DNA from 3 places in the Alistipes sp. AF48-12 genome. Region 2 is predicted to be linked to each of the others. Evidence: riboswitches for the same ligand, from Rfam matches in the RefSeq annotation. Region 2 holds a riboswitch; each other region holds the start of a gene.
The links. Region 2 has a riboswitch for cobalamin ahead of DW082_RS09050 (YncE family protein). Riboswitches for the same ligand answer to the same signal wherever they lie in the genome.
Positions count from the first base shown of each region.

Region 1 (3,282 bases), on a different contig from region 2:
GCTTTCCTGTTCTTCGTCGTGGGGCTGTTCTTCAAAATTTCGCTCGTGCCGTTCCACCAGTGGACGCCCGACGTTTACCAGGGCGCTCCGACGACCGTTACCTCTTACCTGTCGGTCATTTCGAAAGGGGCTGCCGTGTTTGTGCTGATGACGATCCTGATGAAGGTGTTCTCTCCGATCGCAGCCCAGTGGCAGGGCGTGCTCTACGGCGTAATCATCGCGACGATCACGATCGCCAACTTGTTCGCGATTCGACAGCGCAATATCAAACGTTTCCTGGCTTATTCGTCGATTTCGCAGGCCGGTTACATCGTGCTGGGAGTGATCAGCGCATCGGCTCTCGGTATGACTTCGCTGGTTTATTACATATTGGTTTACATGGTGTCCAACTTGGCCGCTTTCGGCGTGATTTCGGCGATTGAGAACCGCTCCGGCAAGGTGACGATCGACGATTACAACGGATTGTACGCAACGAATCCGAAACTGGTGCTGGTGATGACGCTGGCGATGTTCTCGCTGGCCGGGATTCCGCCGTTCGCCGGATTTTTCAGCAAGTTCTTCATCTTCGCAGCCGCCGCCCAGCAAGGGTATTACATCCTTGTGTTGATCGCGCTGATCAATACGATTATTTCGCTGTACTATTATCTGCTCGTGGTCAAGGCCATGTTCATCAACAAGAACGAGGCGCCGATCGCCGCGTTCCGCAGCGACGGGTACATGCGTGCCAGTCTGGTGGCTTGTAGCATGGGTATCCTGCTGTTGGGAGTCCTGAGCGTGGTGTACGATCGGATCTCGTTGCTGAGCTACGGAATGTAGCGTGGGATCGAATCCTATAAAAGCCGGTGAAACTCGCCGGCTTTTTCGTTTGTGTACAAAATGTGCAAAAAAAATTACCGGAAACCGTCGGGAACGTTTGATTGTTCGTAAAAACGCTTTACCTTTGCTTCCAGTTGAATCAAGGTGGCCCGACCGCAGCGACGCGGAATGGCCGTAATAGGGAATCCGGTGCGAAACGTCGTTTCAATCCCGGAGCTGTACCCGCAGCTGTAAGCCTCGGAAAATGTCCGGCGATTCTGAAAGTCACTGTCGTAAGGATGGGAAGACTGCCGGATGTGAGGCGAGCCAGAAGACCTGCCTCGATTCGTTTGAAACATTTGTGCTTCGGGTAAAAAGCGGAATGGGTTGATTCTTTGCGGGGGTCGGACGGGAGTTGTCCGGGTTCGCGTTTTTTCTTCCTCTTTTATTTTATTTCGGAGCAGCCGGACGAATATTACGGAAAAACGGTTTTACAGGATCGACGCCCTGCGAACGACGTTTTTTACGAATATGATAAGTAGTTTTCCCCCTGAGTGACGGATGAGGATCTGAATAAGGTGCTCATCTGTCCTTGTTTCGGTTTGTAGGGGATCGGTAATTTGCGTAACTTTGTAAGTTCAACCGGAAAATATGGGTATTCCGATGAGATTGATTCGATCGTTTTTTCTTTTTTTGTCCGTCATACTGCTGGGAGCGGGGTGCGGATCGGGCCGGAAATCCGGCGAAGGCGCCGGCGAAGCGTTCCGGATAGAATATGCCCGGCATTATCGGGTCGAGCATTTCCGGGATTATACGCTCGTCGACGTGCTCAGTCCGTGGGACAGCCTCCGGTTGCTGCGTCGTTATGTGCTCGTCGACCGCGAGAGGCCGCTGCCGGTTGGACTTCCGGAAGGAAATATCGTGCGGACGCCGTTGCAGCGGGTCGTGGTTTATTCGGCCGTGCACTGCGGTATGCTGGACGAACTGGGGGTGGGCGACCGGATCGTAGGGGTTTGCGAGCCCCGTTATATCGACCTGGATTTTATTCGCGACGGGGTGGCCCGGGGTGCTATTGCCGACCTGGGCGAGGCTTCGTCGCCGGATGTCGAAAAGGTGATCGACCTGGCGCCCGACATCATCATCGCTTCGCCGTTCAAGAACGTCGGTTACGGACGGATCGAAAAAACGGCGATTCCGATCATGGAATGCGTCGATTATATGGAGGTTACGCCGCTCGGAAGGGCCGAATGGATGCGTTTCATGGCGTTGTTTTTCGACAGAGGACAGCGGGCCGATTCGCTATTCCGGCAGACGGCGGCGGCATACGATTCGCTGTGCAGGATGACGGATACGGTGGGCGTGCGTCCGACCGTACTGTCCGAGAAAAAATACGGATCGGCATGGTATGTTCCCGGGGGCCGCAGTTACATTGCCAACTTGTACCGCGATGCCGGGGCCGATTACATCTGGGCCGACGACCCGACTACCGGTTCGGTGCCGTTGGCGTTCGAGACGGTGTTCGAAAAGGGACAGGGAGCCGATTTCTGGCTTATTAAATACAATGCGCCGCAGGAACTGACCTATGCGGAACTGCAGACGGAGTACGAACCTTACCGGCATTTCGACGCTTTTAAAAACCGGAATATTTTCGTCTGCAATACCGGGGAAACGCCTTATTACGAAGAAATGCCGATGCATCCCGACCGGGTGTTGGGCGACCTGATCGAGATTTTTCATCCGGGGACGATACCCGGATACCGGTTGCGGTATTTTAACAGGATGCGGCAGTGAGCATTTCGGTGCGGTATATCGTTGCGGCGGCTTGCTGTGTCGCGGTGCTGTTTGCGGCCAGCCTGTTCCTGGGGTCGGTGCCGATTCCGTTGCGGGCGGTGCTCGGCATCCTGACGGGCGGGGAGGCCGGACAGGCTTCGTGGTCGTTTATCGTGCTCGAATCGAGGTTGCCGCAGGCCGTGACCGCGCTGTTGGCCGGTGCGGCGCTGGCTACTTCCGGACTGATGTTGCAAACCGTGTTCAACAATCCGTTGGCCGGCCCGTCGATTCTCGGGATCGATACGGGGGCGAGTCTCGGCGTGGCGTTGGTGATGCTGATGCTGGGAGGGACGGTCGGCGGTACGGGCGGTTTCATGCTCAGCGGTTATATGGCCGTCGTATCGGGCGCATTCGTCGGAGCGACGGCGGTGTTGTGCATCATCATCTTTTTTTCGACCCTGGTGCGCAGCAACGTGATGTTGCTGATTATCGGGATTATGGTCGGCTACCTGGCCTCGTCGATGATCTCGCTGCTGAATTTTTTCGCGACGTCGGACGGCGTGTATTCCTACATGCTGTGGGGGATGGGCGATTTTTCGGGCGTTTCGTTGCGGCAGATGCCGCTGTTCGCGCTGCTGATCGGGGCGGGACTGTTCGTCGCGCTACTGCTGATGAAGCCGCTGAACGCATTGCTGCTCGGCGAACGCTATGCCGAGA
Region 1 covers NZ_QUDJ01000007.1:39,310-42,591, reverse strand. The annotation lists gene DW082_RS05765 (NADH-quinone oxidoreductase subunit N) at 1-816, shown strand, start outside; cobalamin riboswitch at 942-1,154, shown strand; gene DW082_RS05760 (ABC transporter substrate-binding protein) at 1,468-2,586, shown strand; gene DW082_RS05755 (iron ABC transporter permease) at 2,583-3,282, shown strand, end outside.
Region 1: another riboswitch for cobalamin. It lies ahead of DW082_RS05760 (ABC transporter substrate-binding protein); the one in region 2 lies ahead of DW082_RS09050 (YncE family protein).

Region 2 (3,282 bases):
GCTGCGAGCCCGATCGCCTCGTCGCCCGGAATGCGTCGACGGGCGCTGTTGTTCGGGCTGTTCCAAAAAGAGAAAAGACAATAAATAACTTTTTGAAAACCGAATGCGGTAAATAACTAAAATACTGCAACATGCATCGAAACATCAAAGACATGGATAGACTCTGTAAAATACGCGACATTCAGCGCGCGGTCAACCAATTCGAGCAAGGATTTGAAAAAACATACGGAATTTGTTTGAACGAAGGAATGGCGCTGTGTTCGTTGCTCAAAGCCGGCAGCCTCTCTTCGGGAGAAATCGGCGAGCTGTTGGGACTGACTTCGTCGAATAACTCGAAAGTGATCGGCTCGATCGAGAAAAAAGGACTGGTCGAGCGCGTGATAGGCACAAAAGACAAGCGTCAGATGTATTTTTCGTTAACCCCGAAGGAAAGGAATTGATTTCGTCCCTCAAATGCGAACAGATTGAAATCGCCCCGCCGCTTCTGGAGTTACTGGAACGGAGCGGAACAGCCGAGTAGAGTTGTTAACATATGAAGTTACACTGGTATTGAATGCCTGTACGGCCCCCTCAGATTGCAGGACTTTCACATTTTCGACCGTCCAGCGGGCGCGGCGATTCAGTTCGTTCAGTGCTACGGGACGACAAATTTCCTTATCTACCATAAGAAACTGCGATTTCAGATCGAGATCCTGTATAGGCATGACTTCCAGTAAATCGTAAAAATAGTCTTGCACATCGAATGAATGCGCGATATCGGGATGCTTATCTGCAATTTTACCCTTCGGTCGAATAAAGCCCGCAATCGTTCCAAACGGCTGTGCGAGTACTTAGATCCTTTGTCTCAGACTACATAATTCCAGAACATAACGTCGCAACAACTCCTGAAACAAACGACTATCCCTGTTCACTGCATAGAGTCCGATCCCGACCGAACGGGACAGATCCCGTAGTAGCGGCTCTTGAATCATCGTAACCATTCGCCGAAAAATCACGGCATCGGTAGCCCTCAAAATACTATTCATGTCGCTTTCGACCTGCTCGTTACGTAGCAGGTAAGACAGACACCAGCCGATACCGGCAAGTCCTCGTTTGAATAAAATGTCTTTCTTCCACATATCTGGCAATATGTTCCATTGTATTTTAAAGCGATAAAACAAATATTTTTTTAACTTTGCGTCGCAAGGTTTTCCGGAAGTTATTCTGTTGCCGGAAATAATAAGGGAATGCCGTGAGAATCGGCGACAATACCCGTTGCTGTGAGTTTCAGCCCTGATTGGGCAACTTCGCGCACTCTTTGCCACTGGTTTTAAACTGGGAAGGCGCAGCGGAGGAAACGAGTCAGAAGACCTGCCTTGCGACAACGAAGATTTACCCTGCGGGAACACGGGCGGTAGGTAATTGACTTTCTCAAACATTCAGTGCGTTTGTTCTGTTCGGTCAATTGCAGAGGTAAATTGTATAAACGAATAACTTTGCACACAAACAACTGAAAATAAACACCTTGCAACAAAAGAAAAATCATGATTTCCCTTTTGGGATATCGGATATAGAACGTGCGGCAATTCCTCGGCAGGGTTCCAATCGGCTAAAGATTATGGCCTCTATACCGGTGAACAACTCACAGCCGTGGTACACCCGCGATATGTCGTTATCCAAGAATTTTCAGTGGAACCGGGTAGGCATACGGATTACGGCTGAAGTCAACAATATTTTCAACCAACAATACGAGATCGCCCAAGTGCTACCTGATGCACGGGACGAATTTAAAAATTAAAATAAACATAACGATATGAAAAACAACAAACTGATATATGTCCTGATACTGGCGGCAATCGTGTGCGTTACATCCTGTCGCAAAGAGGAGGAGATTGTCCCTTCGACATCCTTACAGGTAGTTTATCCGGATCCAAATCCCGGCGAGATCAAGGGTTTTTTCCTGCTCAACGAAGGCAATATGGGCAACAATAAAGCCACGCTCGATTATTTCGATTATGAAACCGGAGTATATACCAAAAATATTTATGCAGAACGCAATCCGGGAGTAGTGAAAGAGCTCGGCGATGTGGGCAATGATTTGCAGATATACGGCAGCCGTTTGTATGCCGTCATCAACTGCTCCAATTTCGTCGAAGTAATGGATGTGAATACGGCTAAGCACATTGGTGTTTTTTCTATTCCCAACTGCCGCTATATCGCGTTCAAAGGCAAATATGCTTATGTGAGTTCTTATGCTGGCCCGGTAGTGGAATCCGATCCTAATTACCGGCTCGGATACATTGCCAAGGTAGATACGGCAACCCTCGAGATAATAGGTACATGCGATGTCGGATACCAGCCCGAAGAAATGGTGGTGGCCGGAGATAAACTATACGTAGCCAATTCAGGCGGATACCGGTACCCGAATTATGATTGTACGGTGTCGGTGGTCGACCTGGAGACATTCACCGAAATAAAAAAAATAGAAACCGGCGTCATCAATCTCCACCGAATGGAATTGGATGTCTACGGCCAGATATGGGTTTCGTCCCGCGGAGATTATTACGGGACATCGTCGAAAACCCTTGTTATCGACAGCCGGACGGATAAAGTGACCGACGTGCTGGATCTGCTTCCCAACAGTGAAATGACCCGGTGCGGCGATTCCCTTTATGTTTACAGTAACGAATGGAGCTACGTTACCAATTCATGGAAAAAATCGTATGCCATCGTCAACGTCAAAACGAAAAAGATCGTCTCCCGCAATTTTATTAAAGACGGAACGGAAAAAAGCATAGTCTCACCATACGGGATAGCGGTCAATCCCGTTACGCGTGAAATCTTCGCTACCGATGCCCGGGACTACGTAACACCGGGAACGATATACTGCTTCTCGCCCCAAGGCATGAAAAAATGGTCGGCTACTACGGGGGATATTCCCGCCCATTTTGCATTTACCAAACGGAAACTCCGACCTCTGGAATAGTTCATAATCAACATTTATAATTTATTACGCTATGAAAAACATGTACCAAACATCTTGGTTATGCCTGTTGCTCGGCTGTATTTTGTTCGCAGCCTGTAGCAAAGACGATGTGAACGATGCACTCGCGCCGAAAATCACATTGAGTAGTTCGACCAGCATCTACACCGGAAAGGTCAACCGCGATATCGTGCTTGAAGCCACCGTGGAACACGGCGACGGCGGCATATATTCGTGGAAACAGGACGGGAAAATCATCTGTACGCAACCGGTCTGTATTTTCCGCTCGGACAAAACGGGCGAGTATTACGTTACGCTGA
Region 2 covers NZ_QUDJ01000012.1:95,440-98,721, forward strand. The annotation lists partial or broken gene DW082_RS09030 (winged helix DNA-binding protein) at 153-520, shown strand; gene DW082_RS14720 (hypothetical protein) at 450-665, opposite strand; cobalamin riboswitch at 1,168-1,373, shown strand; gene DW082_RS09050 (YncE family protein) at 1,793-2,965, shown strand; gene DW082_RS09055 (PKD-like domain-containing protein) at 3,006-3,282, shown strand, end outside.

Region 3 (3,282 bases), on a different contig from region 2:
GTTGTATTGGGTGGTGTATTCCGGGTTCAGGTATTTGTTGCCGATGAACGTGTAGTACAGGTCGTTCAGCGTAGGCATCCGGAAAATCCGTTTGTAGAATGCGCGGAAACTCAGCTCCGGCCGACTCCACGGTTTGTACCAGACTACGAAGGTGGGCGTGAATTCGCTTTTGTCGCCGGCGCTTCCCCCGACGGCTTCCGTCCGGTCGTGGACATAAGTGTGCAGCAGGCTTGCCTGCACTTTGACCCGGGGAAATTCGAACGAGGTCGCCGCGGCCGTCAGTACTGAATAGCGCTGCGGATAGACGAAATCGACCAAGTCGGCGTCCAGCGTGTTCCATTGGAAATCGGCGGCGAGGTTGGCTTTCCACCATTTGAAAAACGTAAATTCGTTGGCTGCCGATAAATACGTCTCCTGCTGGTAGTAGTGGTTGTTGACATACATCGTGCTCTCGTCGAGGCGCGGATCGGACAGGTAGTGCAGGTAATCGTAGGCGTACTTGCCGTTCAGCAACAGACTGTAAAACGGACTGAAGGTTTTCCGGAAAGAACCCTGTACGAAAAAGTTGTCGTCCCACTGCCGGTCTTCGTGCCGGAACCGTCCGGGTTCCTGTCGCACCGAAGCGCCCGGGTAGCCCCGTTCCGAGTTGTAAAAGTAGACTTTCGCTTTCCATTCGCCGTTGCGTACCAGGCCGAAAAGGCCGCCTTCGGCCCGTAGGGCGCGCACGTCGCCGTTGCGGCGCACTTCAGTCGTGTCGTATCCGTTTTTTTTCGTGTAGCTGAACTTGTAGCGGCCCGTGGTGTACAGGTATTCGACGTTGAACGAACTGCTGAGCCGGTCGTTGAACCGGTGTTCCCACAGGATCGACGGGTTGGCCGTGCCGAAAGAGCCGGTTTTCATCGACACGCCGAAATGGTTGTTTTTTCCGTCTCGGTCGAAACGGGGCGTTCGCGTCTGCATGTAAATCGAACCGGCCGATGCGAAATCTTTAGCCGGCTGGAATACCGCGCTTTTCTGCCCGTTGTACAGCGAAATGGATTCCATGTTGTCCAGCGAAAAGCGTCCCAGGTCGATCTGCCCGTTCTGTGCGTTGCCGAGTTGGATGCCGTCGAAGAAAACGCCGACGTGCTGGGTGCCCATGCTACGGATATTGATGGTTTTGAGTCCTCCGATTCCGCCGTAATCCTTGATCTGCACCCCGGAAAAATAGCGTACCGCATCGGCGACCGACAGGGCGTTGAGTCGCTGCAGTTCTTTGCCGGAGAGTTCCTGGGCGGGGATAATCCGGGACGGTTGGTTCTGTCCGTATACGGTCACCTCGTCGATGCTGTAATGGCGTAGGCTGTCCGGATACGCTTTGCGTGTCAGGCTGTCGGAGCCGTTCTGCGAATAAAGCGCCGCCGGTGTCAGGCAACACATAAACAGGAAGAGATAAATGGGAGGAATACGTTCCATGCCGCTCGTTGATCGTTAAAAAATCCAATTCGGTTTTACAGCGGGCGGCATCGTGCGCAAATAGGTCAGCCGGAAATTCCGTCGATTTTCGTCTGTTCACCGCAGACTGTAAAATCCGTAAAGCAAAGGTAGGTCTTCTGACTCGTTTCCGTTTCGGCGCCTTCCCGACTCGATGTCAGTGGCCAAGAGTGTCGAAACATTTTATTCCTTTCGGAACTGAAACTTACAGCAGCGGGGACTGTTGCCGATTCGCACGGCATTCCCTTTTAATTCCCTGATCGCGGTCGAAAGCGCGATGCGGAAACCTTTGCACGGCAAAGATAGTTTTTTTTCGGGACGATGCTGCCGGATCGTAAAAAAATGTGCGTCCGGACGTTTGGACGGTGTGCCGTCGGAGTGTTTTTCAAAAAAATACGTCCGGGATGGAAAATATATCCCGGAAAGTATTATCTTTGCATCCGCAATAGGAGAGTTGCCGGAGTGGTCGATCGGGGCAGACTCGAAATCTGTTGAACCGCTTATGTGGTTCCTGGGGTTCGAATCCCTAACTCTCCGCAAACAAGGCTGATTGTCAGCGAATTACAAGGATAGCACCCAGATTTACACCCTAAAATGTAAGTTTGGGTGTTTTCTTTTTTCTCCGTTAAGGACACAAATGAGGGGGCATAGGGCCGTCTCTGCGATTGCGTATGCGAAAATACTATTATACCCCCTGCGGCTTGCAGCCGCAGGGGGTACAACGGAAACGGATGCCCGGCCGCTCCGCTCTCTTGTTATTCTCGAACGGGGCGGACGTCGAAACTCTCGCCGCGCAAGCGTGTATCACTCAACGGCGAAGCACGATCTTTATTCCAGGCCAGGGAATACGGTACTATACGGATGGCCACGTAATATATTACGACGGATATACATACGGTTACTGGACGGGACAAGCGACTGCGACCCATTCTGGGCGTCAGTTCATGATAAGCAAAAATGGAATCAGCCCGAGCCCTTCAAGTGGGAAAAGCTGGGGCTTCTCCGTCCGGCCCGTGAAAGAATAGCCGCTCTGCGGCAGGGCTATCCGTTTTCGTTGTACCCCCTGCGGCTGCAAGCCGCAGGGGGTATAATAGTATTTTCGCATACGCAATCGCAGGGATGACCCTATGACTTGCGGGGTGGAAACGGCTCGTCATACGAAAATCAATCCAATAACTTATAAATTATCAATCCGATACGATCCATTCCACAGGAAAGGGGGTTGTTCTTATGTGAAGCGTGCGCAACACGTAATTAGTCACGGAGTACAACAACCCGAAAAACAGAAACTGAATGGATTTCCTCATACTTACAAAAAACGAATTTTTCCGTCTGATCAATGACGGAGCCGACGCCCGCACCATAACGCCGTCGGTATATAACGAGTTCATCAAAGAGGTTTGCACCGTATGCTGCGCTCCGCCATCCCAGCGGCATCACCTTATCTTCACGCTCGCCTATATCGAAAAGGAACTGGGCTGTCTGCACGAGATTCACAAGGCGGAATCTTCCCATACAATTCCTATCCGCAAAGCCCTGACGTTCGTGCGTCGGATGTTTCGATACCTCCAAACCCAGACGCCTCCGCTGTCGGCGCAAAAATCCGATATTCCGGACACGCCTTTCCGCTGGACGGGTAGTCTCGTCGAGTTGGTGGAGATCATCTATGCGTTCGACGAGATCGGCTGTATCAACGACGGAGAGAACGACATCAAGGAGCTGGCTGCGTTTTTCGGTCAGATATTCGGGCTGGAAATAAAGGACAGCCATTGCTATAACGCCTATACGGACATCAAACGCTGCAAGAGC
Region 3 covers NZ_QUDJ01000001.1:131,342-134,623, reverse strand. The annotation lists gene DW082_RS00670 (TonB-dependent receptor) at 1-1,419, opposite strand, end outside; cobalamin riboswitch at 1,565-1,779, opposite strand; tRNA gene DW082_RS00665 (tRNA-Ser) at 1,922-2,010, shown strand; gene DW082_RS00655 (RteC domain-containing protein) at 2,767-3,282, shown strand, end outside.
Region 3: another riboswitch for cobalamin. It lies ahead of DW082_RS00670 (TonB-dependent receptor); the one in region 2 lies ahead of DW082_RS09050 (YncE family protein).